One region of the Micrococcus sp. TCR-5 genome, then DNA from elsewhere that is predicted to be linked to it. Evidence: predicted binding sites of a transcription regulator. Region 1 holds the regulator's gene; each other region holds the start of a gene.
What was found. The regulator HrcA, encoded in region 1, represses chaperone genes, less so after heat shock. The targets are predictions, from matches to a motif close to TTNGCACTCGNNNNNNNCGAGTGCNAA.

Region 1 (3,273 bases):
GGCGGCTGCGCAACGACGCGATCGTCCGGGCGCTGGCCGGCTTCTGACCGGCCGACCCCGGGTCAGCGCAGGATGCGCAGGTTGAACGGGTACCGGAACGGACGGCCCTTGGACACGTGCGAGGCGCCCATCACGCCGTAGACCGCCATGGCGGCCCACGTGAGCGCGCCGAGGATCGCGAAGATCGGGCCGACCACCGGCAACAGGGACAGGAAGAAGAACAGGAGCGTGATGAGCGTGGGCGGCCCGGAGAAGTTCAGGGCCTCCCGCGACTCCTGCGAGGTGAACGGGCCGCGGTCGCGATAGAGCAGCCACACGACCAGCGGGCCGAGCACGCCGAACGCCAGACTGAGATGGGCCAGCGCCGCGCGGTCACGGTCCTGCTTCGCCGTGAGCGGGGCGCCGCGGCCGCCGGCCGAGACGAGCCAGGCGGGCGGGCCGTGGCCGGTGCGGCCGGCGTCGGGCTGCGCGCGGGTGTTCACGAGGGGCTCCTCCTGGATCGCGGGACCCGCGCGCCGGGGACCGGGCGCAGGGCATGGGCCAGCATAGCGCGGGCGGGCGGGGGCCGCGCCGAGATCAGTGCTCGGGTGCGGCGGTGAGGAAGTCGATGAGCTCCTCCACGCGGCCCAGCAGGGACGGCTCGAGGTCCGCGTACGTGGTGACGTGGGAGAGCAGCCGCTTCCACCCCAGCCCCGTGGCCTCCTTGCTCCCGTGCGGCCAGCCCAGTCCCCGCAGGATCCCCGTCTTCCAGTCCTGCCCCTTCGGCACGACGGGCCACGCGGGGATGCCGAAGACGGAGGGCTTGATGACCTGCCAGACGTCCACGTAGGGGTGACCGAGGATGAGCACGTTGCCCGCGGCCCCCGGCACGCGCATGGCCTCGGCCGCGAGGCGCTCCTCCTTGGACCCGGTGACGAGATGGTCCACGAGGATCCCGAGCCGGCGCCGCGGACCGGGGGCGAACGCACGGATCGCCCCGGCGAGGTCGTCCACGCCGTGCAGGGGCTCCACGACGATGCCCTCGAGGCGCAGGTCCTCGCCCCACACCTTCTCCACCAGCTCGGCGTCGTGCACGCCCTCCACCCAGATGCGAGAGGCGCGGGCAGTGCGGGCCCGCGCCCCCTCGACCCGTCGCGAGCCGGAGGCGGTGCGGGCCGGCGCCGCCGGGGCCGCGGCGGTCGGGGGGACCAGGGTCACGGGCTCGCCGTCGATCCAGAAGCCGCCGCCGAGGGGGAAGCCGCGGCGCACGCCGCGGCGGTCCTCCAGGACCACCACGTGCACGCCGCCGGAGCGCTCGATGCCGCTCACGGCCCCGGTGAACCCGGAGGCCACGTCCTCGACCACCGTGCCGGGGGTGGCGGGCACATCGGGGACGGTCCGGGCGGGGCGGCGCGTCAGGTCGTCGTGGCCCGCGGGGCCCCAGCTGCTCCAGTCCATGGGAGAGCACGGTAGCAACGGGGGCGGGCGATCACCGTGAGCGAAGCCGTGCGGGCCGGTCGGGTCGTCCCCCGGGTCGGACGGTAGCATTGGCACTTGACCCGCCGGAGTGCCAGCCAGGGGCACCTCCGGGGTCGCCCCGGATCCCGACGGACCAGAGGAGGACCGAGATGTCGGAGCAGCCCCGCCGCCTGCAGGTGCTCCAGGCGATCGTGGAGGACTACGTGGCGCTGCGCGAGCCCGTGGGCTCCAAGGCGCTCGTGGAACGGCACGCCCTGGGCGTGTCCTCCGCGACCGTGCGCAACGACATGGCTGCGCTCGAGGAGGAGGGCCTCATCGTGGCCCCGCACACCTCCGCCGGGCGCGTCCCCACGGACAAGGGCTACCGCGTGTTCGTCGACCGCCTCTCCGAGGTGAAGCCGCTGTCCCCCGCCGAGCGCCGGGCCGTGCGGACCCTGCTGGACCCGGAGACGGACACCGAGCACATGATGGAGTCCACGGTGCGCCTCCTGGCCCAGCTGACCCAGCAGGTCGCCGTCGCGCAGTTCCCCCACGAGGACGGCTCCACGATCCGCCACCTCGAACTGGTCTCCCTCGCGCCCACGCGCGTGCTCGTGGTCCTCATCCTGTCCACGGGGCGGGTGGACCAGCGGCACGCCGTGCTGGACCGTCCGGTCGACGAGGCGGAGCTGTCCGTGCTCCGCGGCCTCCTGCTGGACGCCCTGCTGGGGCTCGGTCCGGTGCAGGCGGCCACCGTGGTGGACGACGTCGTCACCCGGGTCCGCCCGGAGCACCGGCAGTCCGCCGCCCTCGTGGCCGCGGCCGTCCACGACCTGCTCGAGGCCGGCCGGCAGGACCGCATCGTCCTGGCCGGCACCGCCAACCTGGCCCGCTCCCCGGGGGACTTCGGCGCGTCCATCGGGCCGATCCTGGAGGCGCTTGAGGAGCAGGTGGTGCTGCTGCGCCTGCTCACGGAGATGGAGCAGGACGCCCACGGGGTGTCCGTGCGGATCGGCTCCGAGAACGCCGGATCGCTCGCGGACACCTCGGTGGTCGCGGCCGCCTACGGCCCCGGCGCCGTGGCGAAGCTCGGCGTCATCGGTCCGACCCGGATGGACTATCCGGGCACCATGGCCGCCGTCCGGGCGATCGCCCGCTATCTCTCCCGCATCCTGACCACCTGACGTGCCTCCGCGCGTCCTGGCGGGCCCCGTCCCGCACCGCCCCACGTCCCGCTCGCCCCGAGAGGAATCCCCACCGTGACCGACCACTACGAGACGCTCGGCGTCAGCCGTGACGCCAGCACCGAGGAGATCCGCCGCGCCTACCGCAAGCTCGCGCGCACCCACCACCCGGACGTCAACCCCGACCCGGAGGCGGCCGAGCAGTTCAAGCGCATCTCCCACGCCTATGAGGTGCTCTCGGACGAGGACCGGCGTCGGGCCTACGACACGACGGGCAATGAGAACGGCCAGGCCGGCTTCCCGGGCGGCTTCGGTGGGGCGGGCGGCTTCGGGGGCTTCGCCGACATCTTCGAGACCTTCATGAACGCGGCCGGCCAGGGCGGCCGCGGTGGCCCCGCCAGCCGCGCCCGCCGCGGCCAGGACGCGCTGGTGATCGCGCGGATCGACCTGCGCGACGCGGTCTTCGGCGGCGAGCAGACCATTGAGCTGGACACGGCCGTGCGCTGCGAGCGGTGCGGGGGCTCGTGCTGCGAGCCCGGCACCCAGCCGGAGACCTGCCAGACCTGTCAGGGCCACGGCATGATCCAGCGCCCCGTGCGGTCGCTGCTGGGCACCGTCATGGCCACCGAGGCCTGCCCCGCCTGCCAGGGGT
Region 2 (3,273 bases), on a different contig from region 1:
CGTCGGGCCGCCGACGAGCTGGGCCGGACCGTGGTGATCGTGCTGCACGACATCAACTTCGCCGCCCACTACGCCGACCGGATCGTGGCCATGGGCGACGGCCAGGTGGTGGAGACGGGCACCCCGGCCGAGATCCTGCGCCCCGAGGTGCTGGAGCGGATCTTCCGCACCCCGTGCAACGTGGTGGACGGCCCGCACGGGCCCCTGGCCGTGTACTACTGAGCGGGGCGACGGTGAGGCCGGCCCGGGTCGGTCCGGGCGGGGGTCGGGTGCCCGGCCGACGCGAGCGTTCCGTGGGCAGAACCCGCCGGGTCTCGCCTTCCGGGGGCAGGACCCGCGTGTTTCCAGGTTCCGTGGGCAGAACCCGCGTGTTTCCAGGTTCCGTGGGCAGAAGCACCCTCGCTTCTGCCCACGGAACCCTGCGCATGGACGGCAGGGCCATACGCGACGACGACGTCATGCATCCCAGCCGTTCGAGACCTGTGCCCGTCGTCTGAGGACGGCCTCGATCACCCGCGCGTATCCCTCGCCGACGTCCCGGCCCGTGACGTGCAGGGTCATCTGCCCACGCTCCGCGTAGTACTGGTCTCGCCGGGCGTCCCGGGCGTGTTGCTCGGCACTCCGGTGCACCTCGCCGTCGTACTGGAGGACGAGCCGGCAGTCCTCGAACCACAGATCGGCCTCGGGGGCGTCCCGCCGCCCGGGGTCGAACACGTGCTGCAGAGCCGGCTCGCCCAGCCCCGCCTCGACGAGCGCCAGCCTCAGCCGGGTCTCCTGCGGCGAGTCGGCACCCACCCGTACGCGCTCGAGCGCCGCCGTCGCCCGCGGTCTTCCGACGAACCGCCCGAGCGGCCGCATCGCCTCGTGCAGCGCGGTGACCGTGGTGATGGGAGGCCGCCGGCCGCGCGGGGACCAGGGGTGACGGACCAGGTGGTCACCCGCCGACACGAGGGATGCCTCGTCCCAGGGGTGGCCGATCGAGCACAGATCGAGCCAGGTCCGTTCCGGCGTCGTCACCCGTAGCCCGAGCACGGAGGTGACGTGGCCGGCGGGCAGGGGTCTGCGGTGCTCCATGACGCCGGGGATCCGCGCCCGTGCGGTGCCGAGGTGCAACGTGATCTCGACGGCGGCGCGTCGCGTGGCCCCGCCCGGGGGAAGCGGGAGGCCGTGGAGGTGCGCCGCCGTCTCGTGGGAGAGGACGGCGTCGGGACGGGACCGCAGGAGGGCGGTCAGCAGGTCGAGGCCGACCCCGTGGTGCGGCGGCGGGAGCCCAGCCGACTCCCAGGTGCGCAGCGGCATGTCACGGCGACGGTGGATGCCGCGGGCGAGGCGGAGGACGTCGGACCGCCGCACCCGGCTGGGCGGTAGACCGCGTTCGAGCACGTCGCGGGTGGTGAAGACGGGGACGAGGGGGAGGTCGGGAGCGAAGGGCATGGGTCGACCCTGACGCGGTCGGTCCGACGGCGGCCGGGCGGGCCGCGTGTCTGTGGACAACGGCGCGGGGTGGGCCGGCTGTGCAGGACTCGGCGACGGCCGGTTGTCCCGTCGGGACGACGTCGTCATGGCTCGGTGGGCAGAACTGCGAGGAGTTCCGCCCACGCAACATCCGTGGGCAGAAGAGAGGGCGCTTCTGCCCACGGAGATCGAAAACCTGCGGATGCTGCCCACGCGGTGGGCGGGGGTGCGGTTTCTGCCCACGGAGGGTGGCGGGGGTGCGGTTTCTGCCCACGGAGGGGGGAGGGGGGAGGGCGGGGAGTGGGGGAGGGACAGGATCCCGGCCGCAGCCGTGACCACTCCGTGTGCTCCTGGGCCCGGAACCCGCCCCGCCCGCCGCCGCCCCACGCCGCCCCACGGTGCCCCACTGCACCGCGCCCCACGCCTCCGCCCGCGGCGGACGGCGGGGACACGGCTGGCACTCATGTTGAAGGAGTGCCAGAACCCGGAGTAGAGTCGGCACTGGCACTCGGGGGTACCGGGTGCCAATGCCCGAGGTGGACCGTCCGGCACCGCGACGACGGAGGGTCTGACGCCCGTGGCGCACCCGCAGACCACAGCATCAGCGGACCGGCGAGCCCGCCGGAGCCGCACGTCGACGAAGAAGGAGTGTGCAGCATGTCTGTCTCCATCAAGCCCCTCGAGGATCGCATCGTTGTCCGCCCCCTGGAGGCCGAGCAGACCACCGCGTCGGGCCTCGTGATCCCGGACACCGCCAAGGAGAAGCCGCAGGAGGGCCAGGTCGTGGCCGTGGGCCCGGGCCGGGTCGCCGAGAACGGCAACCGCGTGCCGGTCGACGTCGCCGAGGGTGACGTGGTGCTGTACTCCAAGTACGGCGGCACCGAGGTCAAGGTCGGCGGCGAGGAGTACCTGGTGCTCTCCGCCCGCGACGTGCTGGCCGTCGTCACCAAGTGACCCCGCCGCGACGGGCCCGGTGAGCGGCGCGCACCGCACCGGTGCGCGCGCCCCGGGCCCCTCGCGTCCCCGCACCCCCTGACTCCCTGAACGAAAGGAGCGTCCGTCATGGCCAAGCAGCTGGCTTTCAACGACGACGCACGCCGCGCCCTCCAGGCCGGCATCGACAAGCTCGCCGACACCGTCAAGGTCACCCTCGGCCCCAAGGGCCGCAACGTGGTGCTCGACAAGGCGTGGGGCGCCCCCACCATCACCAACGACGGCGTCACGATCGCCCGTGAGGTGGAGCTGGAGGACCCGTACGAGAACATGGGCGCCCAGCTCGCCAAGGAGGTCGCCACCAAGACCAACGACATCGCGGGCGACGGCACCACCACCGCCACCGTGCTGGCCCAGGCGCTCGTGAACGAGGGCATGCGCCAGGTCGCCGCCGGTGCCGCGCCGGGCGAGGTCAAGAAGGGCATCGAGGTGGCCGTGGCCGCCGTCGAGCAGCGCCTGCAGGAGAACGCCCGCCCGGTCGAGGGCCAGGAGGTGGCCCACGTGGCCGCCATCTCGGCCCAGAACGACGAGGTCGGCGAGCTGCTGGCCCGCGCGTTCGACACGGTCGGCACCGACGGCGTCATCACCATCGAGGAGTCCTCCACGACCTCCACCGAGCTGGACGTCACCGAGGGCATGCAGTTCGACAAGGGCTTCCTGTCCCCGTACATGGTCACCGACGCCGAGCGTCAGGAGGCCGTGCTCGAGGACGCCTACGTCCTGATCAACTCGGGCAAGATCTCCAACGTGCAGGAGCTGCTGCCCCTGCTGGAGAAGGTCCTGCAGGCCAACAAGCCGCTGTTCGTGATCGCCGAGGACATCGAG
Region 3 (3,273 bases), on a different contig from region 1:
CCGGATCCAGGGGCGCGATGAACTCCATGCCCCGAGGGTAGACCGGGTGGGTACAGTGGCCGCCATGTCCCACCCCACGCCCGTCTCGCCCGATCCGGCCCCGGACGAGGGTGCCCGCGCGCGTGCGCGACGGGACGAGCTGACGGACCTGGAGCGTGCGGTCCTGGACCTGGAGGCCGCCACCTGGCGGTACGGCGGGGCCAAGGACCACGCCGTCCGAGAGCGTCTGGGGCTGTCTCCGACCGCCTATTATCAGGTGTTGAACGGACTGCTGGACCGTGAGGCCGCCCTGGCCTACCGACCCCTGCTGGTCACGCGGCTGCTGCGCAAGCGCGGCACCCGCAGCCGGGCCCGGAGGGGACCCGCGGATCCGGCGCCGTCCACGCCCGCTTCCCGCCAGGAGAACTGACCCATGGCCTACCAGCCCGACCGCTTCGACGAGGTCCCCGAGTACACGGACCAGCGCGGCGCGCACCGCGAGTCCTTCGCCGCTGCCGGCGCAACCGCCGCGGGCGGGGGTCGCCGCCTGAGCCCGCTGCTCTGGGTGGCCGGCCTCGTCCTGCTCGCCGGCCTGTTCGTGGGCGTCGTCCTGCCGTGGCTCACCGGCGACCGCTCCGAGCCCGTCGCCGCCGAGAGCTCGACGACGGCCCCGGCTGCCGCGCCGTCGACGTCGGCGTCGTCCGTGTCCTCCTCGGCGTCCTCCGCGTCGGCGTCGACTGCGTCCGCGACCGAGTCCGCCACCCCGTCCGAGGACGCGGCGGAGGCGTCCCGTTCCGCGGCCGCGGCCGAGTCCTCGCGGGCGGCGCAGGAGGCGGCTGCCGCCGAGGCCGCCGAGTCGTCCCAGGCTGCCGCGTCGTCCCGGGCCGCCGCGGAGGCACAGGCGGCGGAGGCCTCGCGTTCCGAGGCCGCCGCGCAGTCCGCCGAGTCGTCCCGTGCCGCCGCCGAGGCACAGGCGGCGGAGGCCTCGCGTTCCGAGGCCGCCGCGCAGTCCGCAGAGGCGTCCCGGTCGGCGGCGGCCGTCCAGGCGGCGGAGTCCTCGCGCGCCGCCGCGTCCCGTTCGGCCGCCGCGGCGGAGGCCTCGCGCTCGCAGTCCGCGGCCGCGTCGAGCTCTCGTGCGGCCGCGCAGTCTGCGGCCGCGTCGAGCTCTCGTGCAGCCGCGCAGTCCGCGGCCGTGCGCGGCACCCACGTCACCGTGTACAACGCGACCCGCACCCAGGGCCTCGCCGCCTCCTACGCGCAGCGGCTCACGGGCGCCGGCTACACCTCGGTGGACGCGAAGAACTGGAGCGGCTACGGCATCCAGTCCTCCACCGTCCTGTACAACGGCTCGGCCAACAAGGCCGCCGCCGAGGCGGTCGGCAAGGAGCTCGGCTTCCCGGTCATGCAGACCCCGAACCTGCAGGTGAACGGTATCGCGGTGGTCGTCACCAGCTGATCCGCCCGTCGTGCGGCCGTGCCGGCCGCGCACCCTTTCCGGCCCCCGGCGGGGCGCCTTCCGAGGCGTTCTGCCGGGGGCCGTCCGCCGTCCGCGGAAGGGCGGGCCCCGCACTGCGGACCCTTTGCACTCTCCCGGTGCGAGTGCTCATAATGGGGTTAGCACTCCGAAGGCGCGACTGCCAGCCGTACCCCGGTCGGCCCGGCGCCGTGGAGGAGGACCTGTCCACCGGTGAGGCCCCCAGGGGCCGTCCGTCGCGGGCACCGGCGCGGGTCAGCCACCAGCAGTAGGAAGCCGACGTCCAGAAAGGACCTGCACATGGCCAAGACCATCGCATTCGACGAAGAGGCCCGCCGCGGCCTGGAGAAGGGCCTGAACACCCTGGCCGACGCCGTGAAGGTGACCCTCGGCCCCCGCGGCCGCAACGTGGTGCTGGAGAAGAAGTGGGGCGCCCCCACCATCACCAACGACGGCGTCTCCATCGCCAAGGAGATCGAGCTCGAGGACCCGTACGAGAAGATCGGCGCGGAGCTCGTCAAGGAGGTCGCCAAGAAGACCGACGACGTCGCCGGCGACGGCACCACCACCGCCACCGTGCTGGCCCAGGCGCTGGTCCGCGAGGGCCTGCGCAACGTGGCCGCGGGCGCCGACCCGCTGTCCCTGAAGCGCGGCATCGAGAAGGCCGTGGAGGCCGTCACCTCCGAGCTGCTCTCCGCCTCCCGCGAGATCGAGACCAAGGACCAGATCGCGGCCACCGCCTCGATCTCCGCCGCGGACAAGCAGATCGGCTCCCTCATCGCCGAGGCCCTGGACAAGGTCGGCAAGGAGGGCGTCATCACCGTCGAGGAGTCCAACACCTTCGGCCTCGAGCTCGAGCTCACCGAGGGCATGCGCTTCGACAAGGGCTACATCTCCGGTTACTTCGTGACCGACGCGGACCGCCAGGAGGCCGTCCTCGAGGATCCCTACATCCTCATCGTCAACTCGAAGATCTCCTCCGTGAAGGACATGGTGGCGATCCTCGAGAAGGTCATGCAGTCGGGCAAGCCGCTGCTGATCATCGCCGAAGACGTCGAGGGCGAGGCCCTGGCCACCCTCGTGGTCAACAAGATCCGCGGCACCTTCAAGTCCGTGGCCGTGAAGGCCCCGGGCTTCGGTGACCGCCGCAAGGCCATGCTCGCCGACATCGCCATCCTCACCGGCGGCCAGGTCATCTCCTCCGAGGTGGGCCTGTCCCTGGAGAACGCGACCCTCGACCTGCTGGGCACCGCCCGCAAGGTGGTCGTCACCAAGGACGAGACCACCATCGTGGAGGGTGGCGGCGACGCCGAGCAGATCGCCGGCCGCGTGGCCCAGATCCGCTCCGAGATCGAGAACACCGACTCGGACTACGATCGCGAGAAGCTGCAGGAGCGCCTCGCCAAGCTGGCCGGCGGCGTGGCCGTCATCAAGGCCGGCGCGGCCACCGAGGTGGAGCTCAAGGAGCGTAAGCACCGCATCGAGGACGCCGTGCGCAACGCCAAGGCCGCCGTGGAGGAGGGCATCGTCGCCGGCGGCGGCGTGGCCCTGATCCAGGCCGGCGCCAAGGCGTTCGGCGGCCTGCAGCTCGAGGGCGACGAGGCCACCGGCGCGAACATCGTGAAGGTCGCCATCGAGGCCCCGCTGAAGCAGATCGCCTTCAACGCCGGCCTGGAGCCCGGCGTCGTGGCGGACAAGGTCAAGACCCTCGACGACGGTCACGGCCTGAACGCCGCCACCGGCGAGTACGAGGACCTGCTGGCCGCCGGCATCAACGACCCGGTGAAGGTGACCCGCTCGGCCCTGCAGAACGCCGCGTC

Region 2: groES (co-chaperone GroES) is a predicted target of HrcA. The motif match lies at 1,910-1,936, and genes of this name have one in related genera.
Region 3: groL (chaperonin GroEL) is a predicted target of HrcA. The motif match lies at 1,594-1,620, and genes of this name have one in related genera.

Annotation. Positions count from the first base shown of each region.
Region 1 is NZ_JBQPDO010000004.1:72,310-75,582, reverse strand. It holds gene hemW (radical SAM family heme chaperone HemW) at 1-47, shown strand, start outside; gene ACTSKS_RS03815 (DUF4870 domain-containing protein) at 63-482, opposite strand; gene ACTSKS_RS03810 (DUF3097 family protein) at 577-1,437, opposite strand; gene hrcA (heat-inducible transcriptional repressor HrcA) at 1,608-2,621, shown strand; gene dnaJ (molecular chaperone DnaJ) at 2,697-3,273, shown strand, end outside.
Region 2 is NZ_JBQPDO010000002.1:99,662-102,934, forward strand. It holds gene ACTSKS_RS02235 (iron ABC transporter ATP-binding protein) at 1-222, shown strand, start outside; gene ACTSKS_RS02240 (hypothetical protein) at 457-1,434, opposite strand; gene groES (co-chaperone GroES) at 2,113-2,409, shown strand; gene groL (chaperonin GroEL) at 2,518-3,273, shown strand, end outside.
Region 3 is NZ_JBQPDO010000003.1:145,360-148,632, reverse strand. It holds gene ACTSKS_RS03410 (uracil-DNA glycosylase) at 1-28, opposite strand, end outside; gene ACTSKS_RS03405 (DUF3263 domain-containing protein) at 65-409, shown strand; gene ACTSKS_RS03400 (LytR C-terminal domain-containing protein) at 413-1,435, shown strand; gene groL (chaperonin GroEL) at 1,754-3,273, shown strand, end outside.